DNA from 3 places in the Streptomyces sp. NPDC003027 genome. Region 2 is predicted to be linked to each of the others. Evidence: riboswitches for the same ligand, from Rfam matches in the RefSeq annotation. Region 2 holds a riboswitch; each other region holds the start of a gene.
The links. A riboswitch is a leader RNA that binds a small molecule or an ion and turns the genes downstream of it on or off. The one in region 2 is predicted to bind cobalamin.

Region 1 (4,583 bases), on a different contig from region 2:
GGGGCCGTACGCGTCGGCGACCGCCGGGACGGCGTCCACGGACCAGCCCGCGGCCTCCATCGCCTCGACCAGCTCGCGCGCCTTCGCCTCCGCCTCGTCGGCGGTCCGCAGCGTCGCCGCCGACTCGTCGAGGCCCAGGGCCTCGCGGAGGCCCGGCAGCGCCTGCGTGCCGCCCCAGATCTGCCGGGCGCGCAGGATCGACAGGACGAGGTTGACCCGCGCCTCGCCCTCCGGCGCCCCGCCGAGCACATGCAGACCGTCCCTGATCTGCGCGTCCTTGACCTCGCAGAGCCAGCCGTCGACATGCAGCAGGAAGTCGTCGAAGCCGTCGTCGTCGGGCCGGTCCTCCAGCCCCAGGTCGTGGTCGAGCTTGGCGGCCTGGATCAGCGTCCAGATCTGGGCGCGGATCGCCGGCAGCTTCGACGGGTCCATGGAGGAGATCTGCGCGTACTCGTCGAGGAGCTGCTCCAGGCGCGCGATGTCGCCGTAGGAGTCGGCGCGGGCCATCGGCGGCACCAGGTGGTCGACGAGCGTCGCGTGGACGCGCCGCTTGGCCTGGGTGCCCTCGCCCGGGTCGTTGACCAGGAACGGGTAGACGAGCGGCAGATCGCCGAGCGCCGCGTCCGGGCCGCAGGCGGCGGACAGACCGGCGTTCTTGCCGGGCAGCCACTCCAGATTGCCGTGCTTGCCGAGGTGGACCATGGCGTCCGCCCCGAAACCGCCGTCGGCCCGGGAGGCCGCGATCCAGCGGTAGGCGGCCAGATAGTGGTGGGACGGCGGAAGATCGGGGTCGTGGTAGATCGCGATCGGGTTCTCGCCGAAGCCGCGCGGCGGCTGGATGAGGATCAGCAGGTTCCCGCGGCGCAGCGCCGCGAGGACGATGTCACCCTCGGGGTTGCGGGAACGGTCCAGGAACATCTCGCCCGGCGGCGGCCCCCAGTGCTCCTCGACCTGCTCGCGGAGCTCCTCCGGCAGCGTCGCGTACCAGCGCTTGTAGTCGGCGGCCGGGATACGGACGGGGTTGCGGGCCAGCTGCTCCTCGGTGAGCCAGTCCTGGTCGTGGCCGCCGGCCTCGATGAGCGCGTAGATCAGCTCGTCGCCGTCGCCGGAGACCAGGCCGGGGATCTCGTCCTCGGGCCCGAAGTCGTAGCCCTCCTCCCGCAGCCGGCGCAGCAGCGCCACGGCGGAGGCGGGGGTGTCGAGGCCGACGGCGTTTCCGATCCGGGAGTGCTTCGTCGGGTACGCGGAGAGGACCAGGGCCAGACGCTTCTCGGCGTTCGGGATGTGCCGCAGGCGGGCGTGGCGGACGGCGATCCCGGCGACGCGGGCCGCGCGCTCGGCGTCGGCGACGTAGGCCGGGAGCCCGTCCTCGTCGATCTCCTTGAAGGAGAACGGGACGGTGATGAGCCGGCCGTCGAACTCGGGGACGGCGACCTGGCTGGCGGCGTCGAGCGGGGAGAGACCCTCGTCGTTCTCCTCCCAGGCCGTACGTGAACCGGTGAGGCAGAGCGCCTGCAGGATCGGTACGTCGAGGGCGGCGAGCGCGCCCGCGTCCCACGCCTCCTCGTCGCCGCCGGCCTGGGCCTCGGCGGGCTTGGTGCCGCCGGCGGCCAGGACGGTGGTGACGATCGCGTCGACGCCGCGCAGCCGCGCCAGCAGTTCGGGTTCGGGGGCGCGCAGGGAGGCCACGTAGAGCGGCAGGGCCTGGGCTCCGGCGTCCTCGACGGCGTCGCAGAGGGTGCCGACGAAGGCGGTGTTCCCGCTCATGTGGTGGGCGCGGTAGTAGAGCACCGCGACGGTCGGGCCGTCGGTCCTCCGGGGGGTGCGCTCCAGCGGACCCCAGGTGGGGGCCGGGGCCGGGGCCTCGAAGCCGTGGCCGGTGAGCAGCACGGTGTCGGCGAGGAACCGGGCGAGCTGCTCCAGGTTGCCGGGCCCGCCGTGCGCGAGATAGGCGTGAGCCTCGGTGGCGACGCCGATCGGGACCGTGGAGGTCTCCATGAGCTGCGCGTCCGGGGCCTGTTCGCCGGAGAGCACGACCAGCGGCTTGCCGGCGGCGCGCAGCGTCTGGAGCCCGTCCTCCCAGGCCCGCAGGCCGCCGAGGAGGCGTACGACGACGAGGTCCGCACCGTCCAGGAGACCGGGGAGGTCGTCGAGCGCGAGGCGCGAGGGGTTGGCGAACCGGTACGCCACCGGGCCGCCGGCCGCGCGGGCGCTGAGCAGGTCGGTGTCGGAGTGCGACAGCAACAGAATTCGCATGCGAGCGCAGGCCTTCCTCGGGGTTGTCCGCGCCCCGGGTGGTCGTGTGGACGGCGGGAGTTCCTGACTCACCGGGACGCTGGTGCGACCTGGCTCACAGTGGCGGGACCGCGCCGGATTCTCACCGGGCTTCCTCCCCGGGGCCCTGGGACCCCATGCCGTTGTGCATAGTAGATCCTGCCCCCGCCGGGCTGGGGGGTTGGCCGGATCACAGCCGGTGGTCGCGAGGATTCCCGTGGGTATGCTCGCCGCCATGCCGCCCACCCCACCCACCCCGCCCAACCCGGGCGAATCCGTCATACGGGACCGTGGCGACGCCTGCCCCGGGGCGCTACGGCTGCACCCCGCCGACGACGGCCGCCTGGCCCGACTGCGCGTGCCCGCAGGCTTGTTGACGACACGTCAGGTCGAGGTTCTGGCCACCGCGGCAGAGGTTCTGGGCGACGGACGGGTCAGTGTCACCTCCCGGGGAAACGTGGAGCTGCGGGGCCTCGGAGAGAGCTGCGGCGCGGAGCTGGCGGAGCTGCTGGCACCAGCCGGTCTGCTGCCGTCCCCGACCCATGAACGCGTCCGGAACGTGGTGGCCTCACCGGCGGCCGGGTTGGACGGACTCGGCTGCGGTGACGTGCAGTTGTGGGCCCGCGAACTCGACGCGCTGCTGTGCGCCCGGGAAGGGACGGCAGCCCTTTCTGGCCGTTTCCTCTTCGTCCTGGACGACGGGCGCGGGGATGTGGCCGGGCTCGGCGGAGATGTGACCTTGATCGCAGAAGGGCCGACGGTACGGCTCCGGGTCGGCGACCAGGTCTTCCAGCTGGGCGCCGCGGACGCGCCCGGCGCCGCGCTCACCGCCGCGGAGGCCTTCCTGGCCGCCGCCCGAGCCGCGGGGAACGGCGCCTGGCGGGTCCGTGAGCTGCCCGAGGGGCACGAGCCGGACCTGGCGGGGGCGCTCGCCCGGGCCGGGATCGCGGCGGAACCCGTACCGGCACCAGAACTCCCGCACGGGGAACCCCCCGCCCCCGGAGTGCTCGGCGAGAGCGCCGTCTCCGTCCTCGCGCCCCTCGGCCGGCTGACGGCCGAACAGCTGCGGGCCCTGGCCGCCACCGGCGGAGAGGTACGGCTCACCCCCTGGCGCGGCGCCGTCGTCACCGGCTTCCCGGACCGGCCGGCCGCAGCGCGGCGGCTGCGCGAGCTCGACGCGTACGGGCTGATCACGGACCCCGACTCCCCCTGGGCCGGGGTGGGCGCCTGCACCGGACGCCCCGGCTGCGCCAAGTCCCTGGCCGACGTCCGCGCCGACGCCGTACCCGGGCGCTCCCGCGGCCTCCCCGTCCACTTCTCCGGGTGCGCCCGCCGCTGCGGCCACCCCCAGGGCCCCCACGGCACCTGGGTGGACGTCGTCGCGACCGCCGAGGGCGCCTACCTGGTCGACGGCGTCCCCACGCCCCGTACACGCCTCACCGAAGCAGTCGCAACGGCCCGCACCACCGCCCGCACAACGAGATGAGCGAGAACGACACGATGTTCGCCTACGAGAAGGACGGCGCGGAGATCTACCGCCAGTCCTTTGCCACGATCCGCGCCGAGGCGGACCTCGCGGGTCTGCCCGCCGATGTCGCCCAGGTCGCGGTCCGCATGATCCACGCCTGCGGCATGACCGACCTCGTACGCGATATCGCCTACTCGCCGCAGGTCGTCTCCCGCGCCCGCGCCGCCCTGCGCGCCGGGGCACCGATCCTCTGCGACGCGCAGATGGTCGCCAGCGGCGTGACCCGTAAGCGGCTGCCCGCCGACAACGAGGTGATCTGCACCCTCTCCGACCCCTCCGTGCCCGCGCTCGCCGCCGAGCTCGGCACCACCCGCAGCGCCGCCGCCCTCGAACTCTGGCGCGACCGCCTCGAAGGCTCCGTCGTCGCCATCGGCAACGCCCCCACCGCCCTCTTCCACCTCCTGGAGATGATCGCCAAGGGCGCCCCCCGCCCCGCGGCCGTCCTCGGCATACCGGTCGGCTTCATCGGCGCCGCCGAGTCCAAGGACGCCCTCGCCGCCCAGGAGCTCGGCCTCGACCACCTCGTCGTACGGGGCCGGCGCGGCGGCAGCGCGATGGCGGCCGCCGCGATCAACGCGATCGCTCACGAAGCGGAGATCCAGCAGTGACCGGAAAGCTGTACGGCGTGGGCCTCGGGCCCGGCGACCCGAACCTGATGACGGTGGCGGCGGTGAAGGCCATCGCCGCAGCGGACGTGATCGCGTACCACTCGGCCCGGCACGGCCGGTCCATCGCCCGGTCCATCGCGGCGGAGCACATTCGCGAGGACCACATCGAGGAG
Region 2 (4,583 bases):
GTGGCCAGACCGTGCAGCAGGCCGCGCGAGCGGAACCAGTAGACGTACGCGAAGGCGCCGTAGAAGAACAGGCCCTCGATGCAGGCGGCGAAGCAGATCAGGTTGAGCAGGAAGCGGCGGCGGTCGGCCTTCGTCTCCAGACGCTCGATCTTCTCCACCCCCCCTTCCCCATCCAGGGCGGCCATCCAACGGAAGCAGAACTGCGCCTTCTCGCGGATGGAGGGGATGTTCTCGACGGCGGCGAACGCGGCGGTGCGGTCCTCCGGGTCGGGCAGGTAGGTGTCGAGCAGCGTCAGATAGAACTGGACGTGCACGGCCTCCTCGAACAGCTGGCGCGAGAGATACAGCCGCGCCTCGGGGGAGTTGATGTGCTTGTAGAGCGTCAGCACGAGGTTGTTGGCGACGATCGAGTCACCGGTGGCGAAGAACGCCACCAGCCGGCCGATCATGTGCTGCTCGCCCGGCGTCAGCTTCGCGAGGTCGGCGACGTCCGAGTGGAGGTCGACCTCCTCCACGGTCCAGGTGTTCTTGATCGCGTCCCGGTAGCGCTCGTAGAAGTCCGGGTAGCGCATGGGGCGGAGAGTCAGCTCGAAGCCCGGGTCGAGGAGATTTTTTTCAACGGACATTACTGGCAGGCCTCGCAGGACTCGGGGTTTTCGAGGGAGCAGGCGACGGCGTCTTCCGGGGTCGCCTGTACGGGAATCGGGGTGGCGGCCTGGGCCGCGCGGGCGATCCGGGTCGCCGGGCGCGAGCGCAGGTAGTACGTCGTCTTCAGACCCTGCTTCCAGGCGTACGCGTACATCGACGACAGCTTGCCGATCGTCGGCGTCTCCAGGAACAGGTTCAGGGACTGCGACTGGTCCAGGAAGGGGGTGCGGGCCGCCGCCATGTCGATCAGGCCGCGCTGCGGGATCTCCCACGCCGTGCGGTACAGCTCGCGCACCTCGGCCGGGACCCAGGTGAAGCCGGCCACCGAGCCGTTGGACTCGCGCAGCGCCTCACGGGTCTGCGCGTCCCACACGCCGAGCCGCTTCAGCTCGTCCACCAGATAGGAGTTGACCTGGAGGAACTCACCCGACAGCGTCTCGCGCTTGAAGAGGTTGGAGACCTGCGGCTCGATGCACTCGTACACGCCCGCGATCGAGGCGATCGTCGCGGTCGGAGCGATGGCGAGCAGAAGGCTGTTGCGCATGCCGACCGTGGCGATCCGCTCGCGCAGGGCGGCCCAGCGCTCGGGCCAGTTCAGCTCCACGTCGTAGTGGTCGGGGTGCAGGACGCCCCGGGCGGTGCGGGTCTTCTCCCAGGCCGGGAGGGGGCCGTTGCGCTCGGCGAGGTCGGCGGAGGCCTCGTACGCGGCGAGCATGATCCGCTCGGCGATCCGCGTCGACAGGGCGCGCGCCGCGGGCGAGTCGAAGGGCAGCTTCAGCTGGAAGAAGACGTCCTGGAGCCCCATCGCGCCCAGGCCCACCGGCCGCCAGCGGGCGTTGGAGCGCCCGGCCTGCTCGGTCGGGTAGAAGTTGATGTCCACGACCCGGTCGAGGAAGGTGACGGCCGTACGGACGGTCGCGTCGAGCCGCTCCCAGTCGATGTCACCGCCGGTCACGAAGGCGCCCAGGTTGACCGAACCGAGGTTGCACACGGCCGTCTCGCCGTCGTCCGTCACCTCCAGGATCTCCGTGCAGAGGTTGGAGGAGTGGACCGTGTGGCCCGGCTCCGCCGTCTGGTTCGCGGTCCGGTTCGAGGCGTCCTTGAAGGTCATCCAGCCGTTGCCGGTCTGGGCCAGCGTGCGCATCATCCGGCCGTACAGGTCCCGGGCCGGCATGGTCTTGCGGGCCAGGCCCCTGGACTCGGCGGCGCGGTAGGCGGCGTCGAACTCGTCGCCCCACAGGTCGACCAGTTCGGGCACGTCGGCGGGGGAGAACAGCGACCACTCGGCGTCGGCGTTCACCCGGCGCATGAACTCGTCCGGGATCCAGTGCGCCAGGTTGAGGTTGTGCGTACGCCGCTGGTCCTCACCGGTGTTGTCGCGCAGCTCCAGGAACTCCTCGATGTCCGCGTGCCACGTCTCCAGGTAGACGGCGGCCGCGCCCTTGCGCCGCCCGCCCTGGTTCACGGCGGCGACGGAGGCGTCCAGCGTCTTCAGGAACGGCACGATGCCGTTGGAGTGGCCGTTGGTGCCGCGGATCAGCGAACCGCGGGCCCGGATGCGGGAGTACGAAAGACCGATGCCGCCCGCGTGCTTCGACAGCCGCGCGACCTGGTGGTAGCGGTCGTAGATGGAGTCCAGCTCGTCCAGCGGCGAGTCCAGCAGATAGCAGGACGACATCTGCGGGTGGCGGGTGCCGGAGTTGAACAGGGTGGGGGAGGAGGGGAGGTAGTCCAGCCGGCTCATCAGCCCGTACAGCGCCGCGACCTCGTCCAGCGCGCGTACGGAATCGTCCTCGGCGAGCCCGGCCGCGACCCGCAGCATGAAGTGCTGGGGCGTCTCGATCACCTTGCGGGTGATCGGGTGCCGGAGCAGATAGCGCGAGTACAGCGTCCGCAGCCCGAAGTAGCCGAACCGGTCGTCGGCGGCCGGGTCGATCAGCGCGTCCATCCGGTCCGCGTGGGCGGTCACGAACGCGGCCGTACGGTCCGCGATCAGACCCTCCCGGTGCCCCACCGCCACCGACGCCGAGAACGCCACCGCACCCTGCCCGGCCGCCTCCTCCGCGATGGTCCGGGTCAGCAGCCGGGCCGCGAGCCGGGAGTAGGCCGGGTCCTCGGCGATCAGGCCGGCGGCCGCCTCGGTGGCCAGCTCCCGCAGCTCCGCCTCGTCCGAGGCGGCGTTGCGGCCGCGCAGCGCGGCGGCGGCGACCTTGCCCGGGTCGGTGTCGGGAAGGTCGGCGGTGAGGTCGGTCAGGGTCCGGAGCAGTAGCGTCCCGGGTCCGTCGCTCTCGATCGCCGCGGCCGGATCGGCTGGCGCGATGGTCACGTGGGGCTCTCCCTCGCTCGGCCCGGGGGGCGACGGGGAGGCGGACGGCACGCGCACCCGTACGCGGGCGCGCTCCGTGTCCACCGGCCCACTCCGCGAGGCCCGGACGACTCTGGCACCCGGAACGGACGGACCGGGCGCACTGTCGGCAGGTGTTCGGACTCGTAGGAGCGCAAAAGCACGCCAACACACCGTTGCGGGACAGTTCCGGATTTCCACCGGATTCCCCTGCGGCGACAGCGAGCATGAGCATACATGTGGGGGGCGCTCCTTGAAGCACCCCCCACATGTAGTGCCGTTGGGTGTCAGAGCTCTTCGCCGAAGCAGAGGCGTTTGTCATCGGGGGAGGGAAGCGCGGTGAGTTCGCCGGGGGTCTGACGCAGCGGGCCGCCGCCTTCCCGGGAGGGGGAGGGCGGCGGCCCGTCGGACGGCCGGTGAGGGCTCAGCAGCAGCGGAACCCCTCGCGCGGATCGGCCTCCCGCGCGTCGGTGCGGCTGCGCTCGAACTCCCGCCGGGTCATCACCTCGGCGTCCGGGTCGCAGCTTCGGGCGTGGGCGACGTACCGGTCGTAGACGGCCTCGCCGGAGAGCTCGCGCACGTACCAGCGGATCGCGCGCACCGCGCGCCGCAGGTGGCGGACCGTGTTCGCCGTGCTCATGCGGATCCGGTCCCGGTCGGCACGTCACTCCGCGGCTCGCCCGGCGCGGTCTCCTCGCGCATGCCGCCTCCGGCGCCGAGTCCGGCGGCCACCAGCTCCGCCTTCTCCTCCTTCGTGGGGAACATGCCGGCGGGCGCGACGAGCTTGGACTCGGTGTGGGGCGCCTCGGAGAGCCGGACGCCCTCCGGGTTCCTGATCGCCTTGAAGCAGACCCGGCCCGCGTCGGCGATCACCACGATGATGAGGATCGCGAACAGCGCGGACAGCACGCCGTCCACGGTGGAGTTGGTGACGACGGTGTGCATGTCGTCGATCGACTTGGCGGGCGGGAGCACCTTGTCGGCGTCGATGCCCGCCTGGTACTTGTCCCGCTGGGCGAAGAAGCCGACCCGCGGGTCCTCGGAGAAGATCTTCTGCCAGCTCGCGGTCAGGGTGACGGCGACGTCCCAGGCGAGCGGGACGCCGGTGACCCAGGCCCACTTCAGGCGGCCGGACTTGATGAGCAGCGTGGTGCAGACGGCCAGCGCCACGGCGGCGAGCAGCTGGTTGGCGATGCCGAACAGCGGGAAGAGCTGGTTGATGCCGCCCAGCGGGTCGTGCACGCCGACCCAGAGGAAGTAGCCCCAGCCGCCGACGACCACCGCGCTGGCGAACCAGACGCCCGGCTTCCAGCTGACCTGGCGGAACGGCTTGTAGACGTTGCCCAGCATGTCCTGGAGCATGAACCGGCCGACGCGGGTTCCCGCGTCCACGGTCGTCAGGATGAACAGCGCCTCGAACATGATCGCGAAGTGGTACCAGAAGGCCTTCATCGCGGTACCGCCGATGACAGCGGAGAAGATCTCCGACATGCCGAGGGCGAAGGTCGGCGCGCCGCCGGTACGCGAGAGCAGGCTCGCCTCCTCGACGTCCTTGGCCGCCTGGGCCAGTGCCTCGGGGGTGATCGTGAAG
Region 3 (4,583 bases), on a different contig from region 2:
CCGCGGCCGCATCGCCACCGCGCCCGCGATCGCCGCCCGCTTGCGCTGGCCGTACGACAGCAGATGCGTCGGCCGGTCCTCCAGCGCCACGATGTCCAGCGCCTCCAGCGCCTCGCGCACCCGGAGCCGTACCTCCTCCAGCGGCAGCCCGAGGTTCATCGGCCCGAACGACACGTCCTGGCCGACCGACGCCGCGAACAGCTGGTCGTCCGGGTCCTGCACGACCAGCTGCACGGTCGTCCGCAACCGGGTCAGACCCTTCCGGTCGTACGACACCTCCTCGCCGTCCAGCCGGAGAGCCCCGCTGCCGCAGCGCAGGCCCCCGCTCAGCAGCCGCAGCAGTGTCGTCTTGCCGCTGCCGTTCCTCCCGAGCACCGCAAGCGCCCGCCCCTCCGGCACGGCGAAGTCGATCCCGTCGAGGACGGGGGGCCCGTCCTCATAGGCGAAGCCCGCCCTCACCAGTTCCACGACAGGGGAACGAAGACTCACGGCAGGGACCTTTCCAGTACGAGAGTGAGAGCGACGAGGCCGGCCAGCAGCCCGGCCGTCGCCGCCAGGAACCGCCGCGAGACGGCCGCACCGGGCACCAGGACCCGGAGGGTCCCGTCGTACCCCCGCCCCGCCAGCCCCGTCTGCAACCGCTGCGCCCGGTCGAAGGCGCGCACGAACGCCGTCGCGCCGAGCCCGGCGAGCGAGCGCCAGGTGGCCGCCCGCGTCGTCAGCCCCAACCGGGCCGCCTGGGCCTGCCGGATCCTGGCCATGGAGTCGAGCAGGAGAAAACTGATCCGGTACATCACGAGCGCGACGTCCACGACCGGACCCGGCACCCCCGCCCGTACGAGCCGGGGCAGCACGTCCGAGACGGGTGTGGTGAACGCGAACAGCAGCACCCCCAGCGACGCGGCCGATGTGCGCAGCAGCAGTTCACCCGCGTGCGACGGACCGTCCGGCGCCAGGGCGACGAAGCCGCGCGCCCCTCCCACCTCGAACAGCAGCGGCACCGCCCCCGTCACACAGAAGCCCAGCGGGATCCGGAACGCCCGCCACAGCTGACGTCCGGGCACTCCGGCGGGACCGAGCAGCACCGCGAGGGTGGCCGCCGCGACCAGAACGGCGCCCGGCCAGGGCGGCAGACAGACCGCGCACAGCGTCAGGCCGAAGCCCAGCGCGGCCTTCTCGCACGGGTGACGGCGGCGCCAGCGACTGCTGTGCGCCGCCGCGTCGATCGGCAGCATCGGCGGTTACTCGTCGCCCGTGGCGGCGCGCGTCACCTTCGGGGCGTCCGTGGCGACCGGTGCGGCCGCCGCGGCCAGTGCGCGCTCCTCGCCCTGGCGACGTCCGCGCCGCAGACCGAAGTAGTACGCGAGGACACCGGCGCCGATGGCCGCCTGGAGCGCGAACAGTGCCGACTCGACCTCGCCGGACGGAGGCTCGTACAGCGGGCTGAACCACGGCTCGTAGTCGGGCCGGATCTCCGTGATCGCGGCCTCCGCCTCGGCGTCGGCCCCCGCGAACGGCTCCTCCTTGTGGTCGCCGAGCCCCAGGACCAGCGGCAGCACCGCCAGCGCGGCGACGGCGAGCAGCAGCAGGGCGTTGATCTTCGTGTTCCTGCTCATCCGGCTCATCGGGCCACCGCCTCCGTGGTCTCGCTCTTCCGGGCACCGGGAAGCAGCACCCCGAGCCGGGTCAGATCCCCCTTGCTCGACTGCGTCAGCAGACGCATCACGAGCACCGTCAGCAGACCCTCGCTCACCGCGAGCGGCAGCTGCGTGACGGCGAAGATCCCGCCGAACTTCGCCAGCGCGCCGAGCACACCGCTGCCGGGGTCGGGGAACGCGACCGCCAGCTGCACGCTGGTGACGCAGTAGGTGGACAGGTCGGCGACGAACGCGCCGAAGAACACGCTCACCATCAGCGGCACGTCGAAGCGGCGCAGCAGCCGGTACGCCCCGTACCCCGCCCACGGGCCGACGACGGCCATCGAGAAGACGTTGGCGCCGAGGGTGGTGAGCCCGCCGTGCGCCAGGAGCAGCGCCTGGAAGAGCAGCGTGATCGTGCCGAGGACCGCCATCACGGGCGGCCGGAACAGGATCGCCCCGAGGCCCGTTCCGGTGGGGTGGGAGCAACTGCCCGTCACCGACGGAATCTTGAGCGCGGACAGGACGAAGGTGAAGGCGCCCGAGGCGCCCAGCAGCAGAGTGGATTCGGGATGGGCCTTGACCTCACGGGTCAGGGCACGGACACCGTGGACGACGAACGGGGCGGACGCGACGGCCCAGGCGGCCGCGTGCACAGGGGGCAGATAGCCCTCGGCGATATGCATGGTTGGGAGACCCTCTCCAGCACCTCGTGGATGGACAACGCACCTTGGCCGGTCTCCTGGCTGACGGTCATGCCGCCCGGACTCCGCCTTCCCACACCACGACGGTCTCCCGCGGCGGTGCAGTGGCTCCCCTGGGGGTTGTCCCCAAGGGGGTGGAGCCGGACCTCCCGATCACAGTGGCGAGGGCCGCACCGGTACTGCACCGGTTTCCCGTACACCAAGGCCCTGCGACACTAGTGCGTTGACCAGGTACATCACAACACGGTCGGCTCCCGGTACGGCCCGTGACGGGTGCCCGCCTCCCGCCCGCTCACCCCTTCCGGTACGTGTACGCCTCCGCGGCCGCGGCCTCCACGGCGTCCAGGTCCCCGCCCGCCGTCGCCGTGACGAGGGCGGCGATCGCGCCCTCGACGAAGGGCGCGTCCACGAGCCGCGCCCCCTCGGGCAGCTCGTCGCCCTCGGCGAGGAGCGCCTTGACGGTCAGCACGGCGCTGCCCAGATCGACGAGGAGGGCCACACCGGCGCCCCGGTCGACCGCCCTCGCCGCCTCGGCGATCAGGTCGGAGCTGGTGCCGAGTCCGCCGTCCGGGGTGCCGCCGGCGGGCCGGATCGGTGCGGTGGGGCCGCCGCCCGAGAGGCCCTGGGCGAGTTCGGCCACGGCCGCGGCGACGGCGGCGCTGTGCGAGACGAGAACGATGCCGACCCGCCCGCTCATCCGGCCACCTCCGCGAGGGCGGCGATCAGCAGCGCGGACGAGGTGGCCCCGGGGTCCTGGTGCCCGATCGACCGTTCGCCCAGATAGCTGGCCCTGCCCTTGCGGGCCTGGAGCGGTACGGTCGCCAGCGCGCCCTCCTCGGCCGCCGTCCGGGCCGCCGCGAAGGACTCGCGCAGCGCCTCGGCCGCCGGGACGAGCGCGTCCAGCATCGTCTTGTCGCCGACCTGGGCCCCGCCGAGCTGGGCGACGGCGGCGACCCCGGTGGCCAGCGCGTCGGCGAACGCCTCGCGGGTCACGGTCCCGGCGTCGCCGAGCGCCTTGCCGGTGCGGCGCAGGAGCGTCCCGTACAGCGGACCGGAGGCACCCCCGACGGTGGAGATCAACTGCCGTCCTGCGGTGGTGAGTACGGCCCCCGGGGTGGGGGGCGGCTCCTTCGCCAGGACGTCCGTCACGGCGGCGAACCCCCGCTTCAGATTGGAGCCGTGGTCGGCGTCGCCGATCGCCGAGTCGAGCTCGGTGAGACGGTCGGCCTCACGGTCGACGGCGGAAGCGGCGACGCTCAGCCAGCGCTGGAAGAACGCGGCGTCGAACTGGCCCGGCTCGTTCGTCTCGGTCACTTCGGTCACTCTCCTTCTCACCGGCCCCAGCGGAGGGCGGGCGTCTGCACGGGCGCGTCCCACAGGCGTAGCAGTTCCTCATCGGCCTCACAGAGCGTGACCGAACAGCCGGCCATGTCGAGGGAGGTCACATAGTTCCCGACCAGGGTGCGGGCGACCGGGATCCCGCGCTCCTTCAGCACGCGCTGCACCTCGGCGTTGAACCCGTACAGTTCGAGCAGCGGGGTGGCGCCCATGCCGTTGACCAGCGCCAGGACCGGGCCGGACGGCCGCAGGTCGTCCAGTACGGCATCGACGGCGAAGTCCGCGATCTCCCGCGAGGTCATCATCGCGCGCCGCTCGCGCCCCGGCTCGCCGTGGATCCCGATCCCCAACTCCAGCTCGCCCTCGGGCAGGTCGAAGGTGGGACTGCCCTTGGCGGGCGTGCTGCAGGCGCTCAGCGCGACGCCGAAGGACCGCGACCGCTCGTTCACCCGCCGGGCGATCGCCTCCACTCGCTCCAGCGGGGCGCCCTCCTCGGCGGCGGCCCCCGCGATCTTCTCCACGAAGAGCGTGGCCCCCGTCCCTCGCCGCCCGGCGGTGTGGAGGCTGTCCGTCACGGCCACGTCGTCGTCGACCAGGACCTTGGCGACCTGGACGCCCTCGTCCTCGGCGAGCTCGGCCGCCATCTCGAAGTTGAGCACGTCCCCGGTGTAGTTCTTGACGACGAACAGCACACCGGCCCCGCTGTCCACCGCGGCGGCCGCCCGCACCATCTGATCCGGCACGGGCGAGGTGAACACCTCGCCGGGGCACGCCGCGGCGAGCATGCCCCGCCCCACGAACCCTGCGTGCAACGGCTCGTGCCCGGACCCGCCCCCGGACACCAGCGCCACCTTCCCGGCGACGGGCGCGTCCCGCCGCAGCACGACACGGTTCTCGACATCCA

Region 1: linked by a shared signal. The riboswitch ahead of cobN (cobaltochelatase subunit CobN) and the one ahead of ACWDX6_RS17845 (ribonucleoside-diphosphate reductase subunit alpha) in region 2 are both predicted to bind cobalamin.
Region 3: linked by a shared signal. The riboswitch ahead of ACWDX6_RS25855 (energy-coupling factor ABC transporter permease) and the one ahead of ACWDX6_RS17845 (ribonucleoside-diphosphate reductase subunit alpha) in region 2 are both predicted to bind cobalamin.

The regions. Positions count from the first base shown of each region.
Region 1 covers NZ_JBSFTU010000006.1:151,842-156,424, reverse strand. The annotation lists gene cobN (cobaltochelatase subunit CobN) at 1-2,256, opposite strand, end outside; cobalamin riboswitch at 2,295-2,432, opposite strand; gene ACWDX6_RS07445 (cobalamin biosynthesis protein CobG) at 2,498-3,760, shown strand; gene ACWDX6_RS07440 (precorrin-8X methylmutase) at 3,775-4,410, shown strand; gene cobJ (precorrin-3B C(17)-methyltransferase) at 4,458-4,583, shown strand, end outside.
Region 2 covers NZ_JBSFTU010000022.1:76,322-80,904, forward strand. The annotation lists gene ACWDX6_RS17840 (ribonucleotide-diphosphate reductase subunit beta) at 1-626, opposite strand, end outside; gene ACWDX6_RS17845 (ribonucleoside-diphosphate reductase subunit alpha) at 626-2,974, opposite strand; cobalamin riboswitch at 3,105-3,227, opposite strand; gene ACWDX6_RS17850 (YbdD/YjiX family protein) at 3,417-3,632, opposite strand; gene ACWDX6_RS17855 (carbon starvation CstA family protein) at 3,629-4,583, opposite strand, start outside.
Region 3 covers NZ_JBSFTU010000045.1:27,903-32,485, reverse strand. The annotation lists gene ACWDX6_RS25870 (ATP-binding cassette domain-containing protein) at 1-489, opposite strand, end outside; gene cbiQ (cobalt ECF transporter T component CbiQ) at 486-1,235, opposite strand; gene ACWDX6_RS25860 (energy-coupling factor ABC transporter substrate-binding protein) at 1,242-1,616, opposite strand; gene ACWDX6_RS25855 (energy-coupling factor ABC transporter permease) at 1,622-2,323, opposite strand; cobalamin riboswitch at 2,353-2,560, opposite strand; gene ACWDX6_RS25850 (PTS-dependent dihydroxyacetone kinase phosphotransferase subunit DhaM) at 2,634-3,038, opposite strand; gene dhaL (dihydroxyacetone kinase subunit DhaL) at 3,035-3,664, opposite strand; gene dhaK (dihydroxyacetone kinase subunit DhaK) at 3,673-4,583, opposite strand, start outside.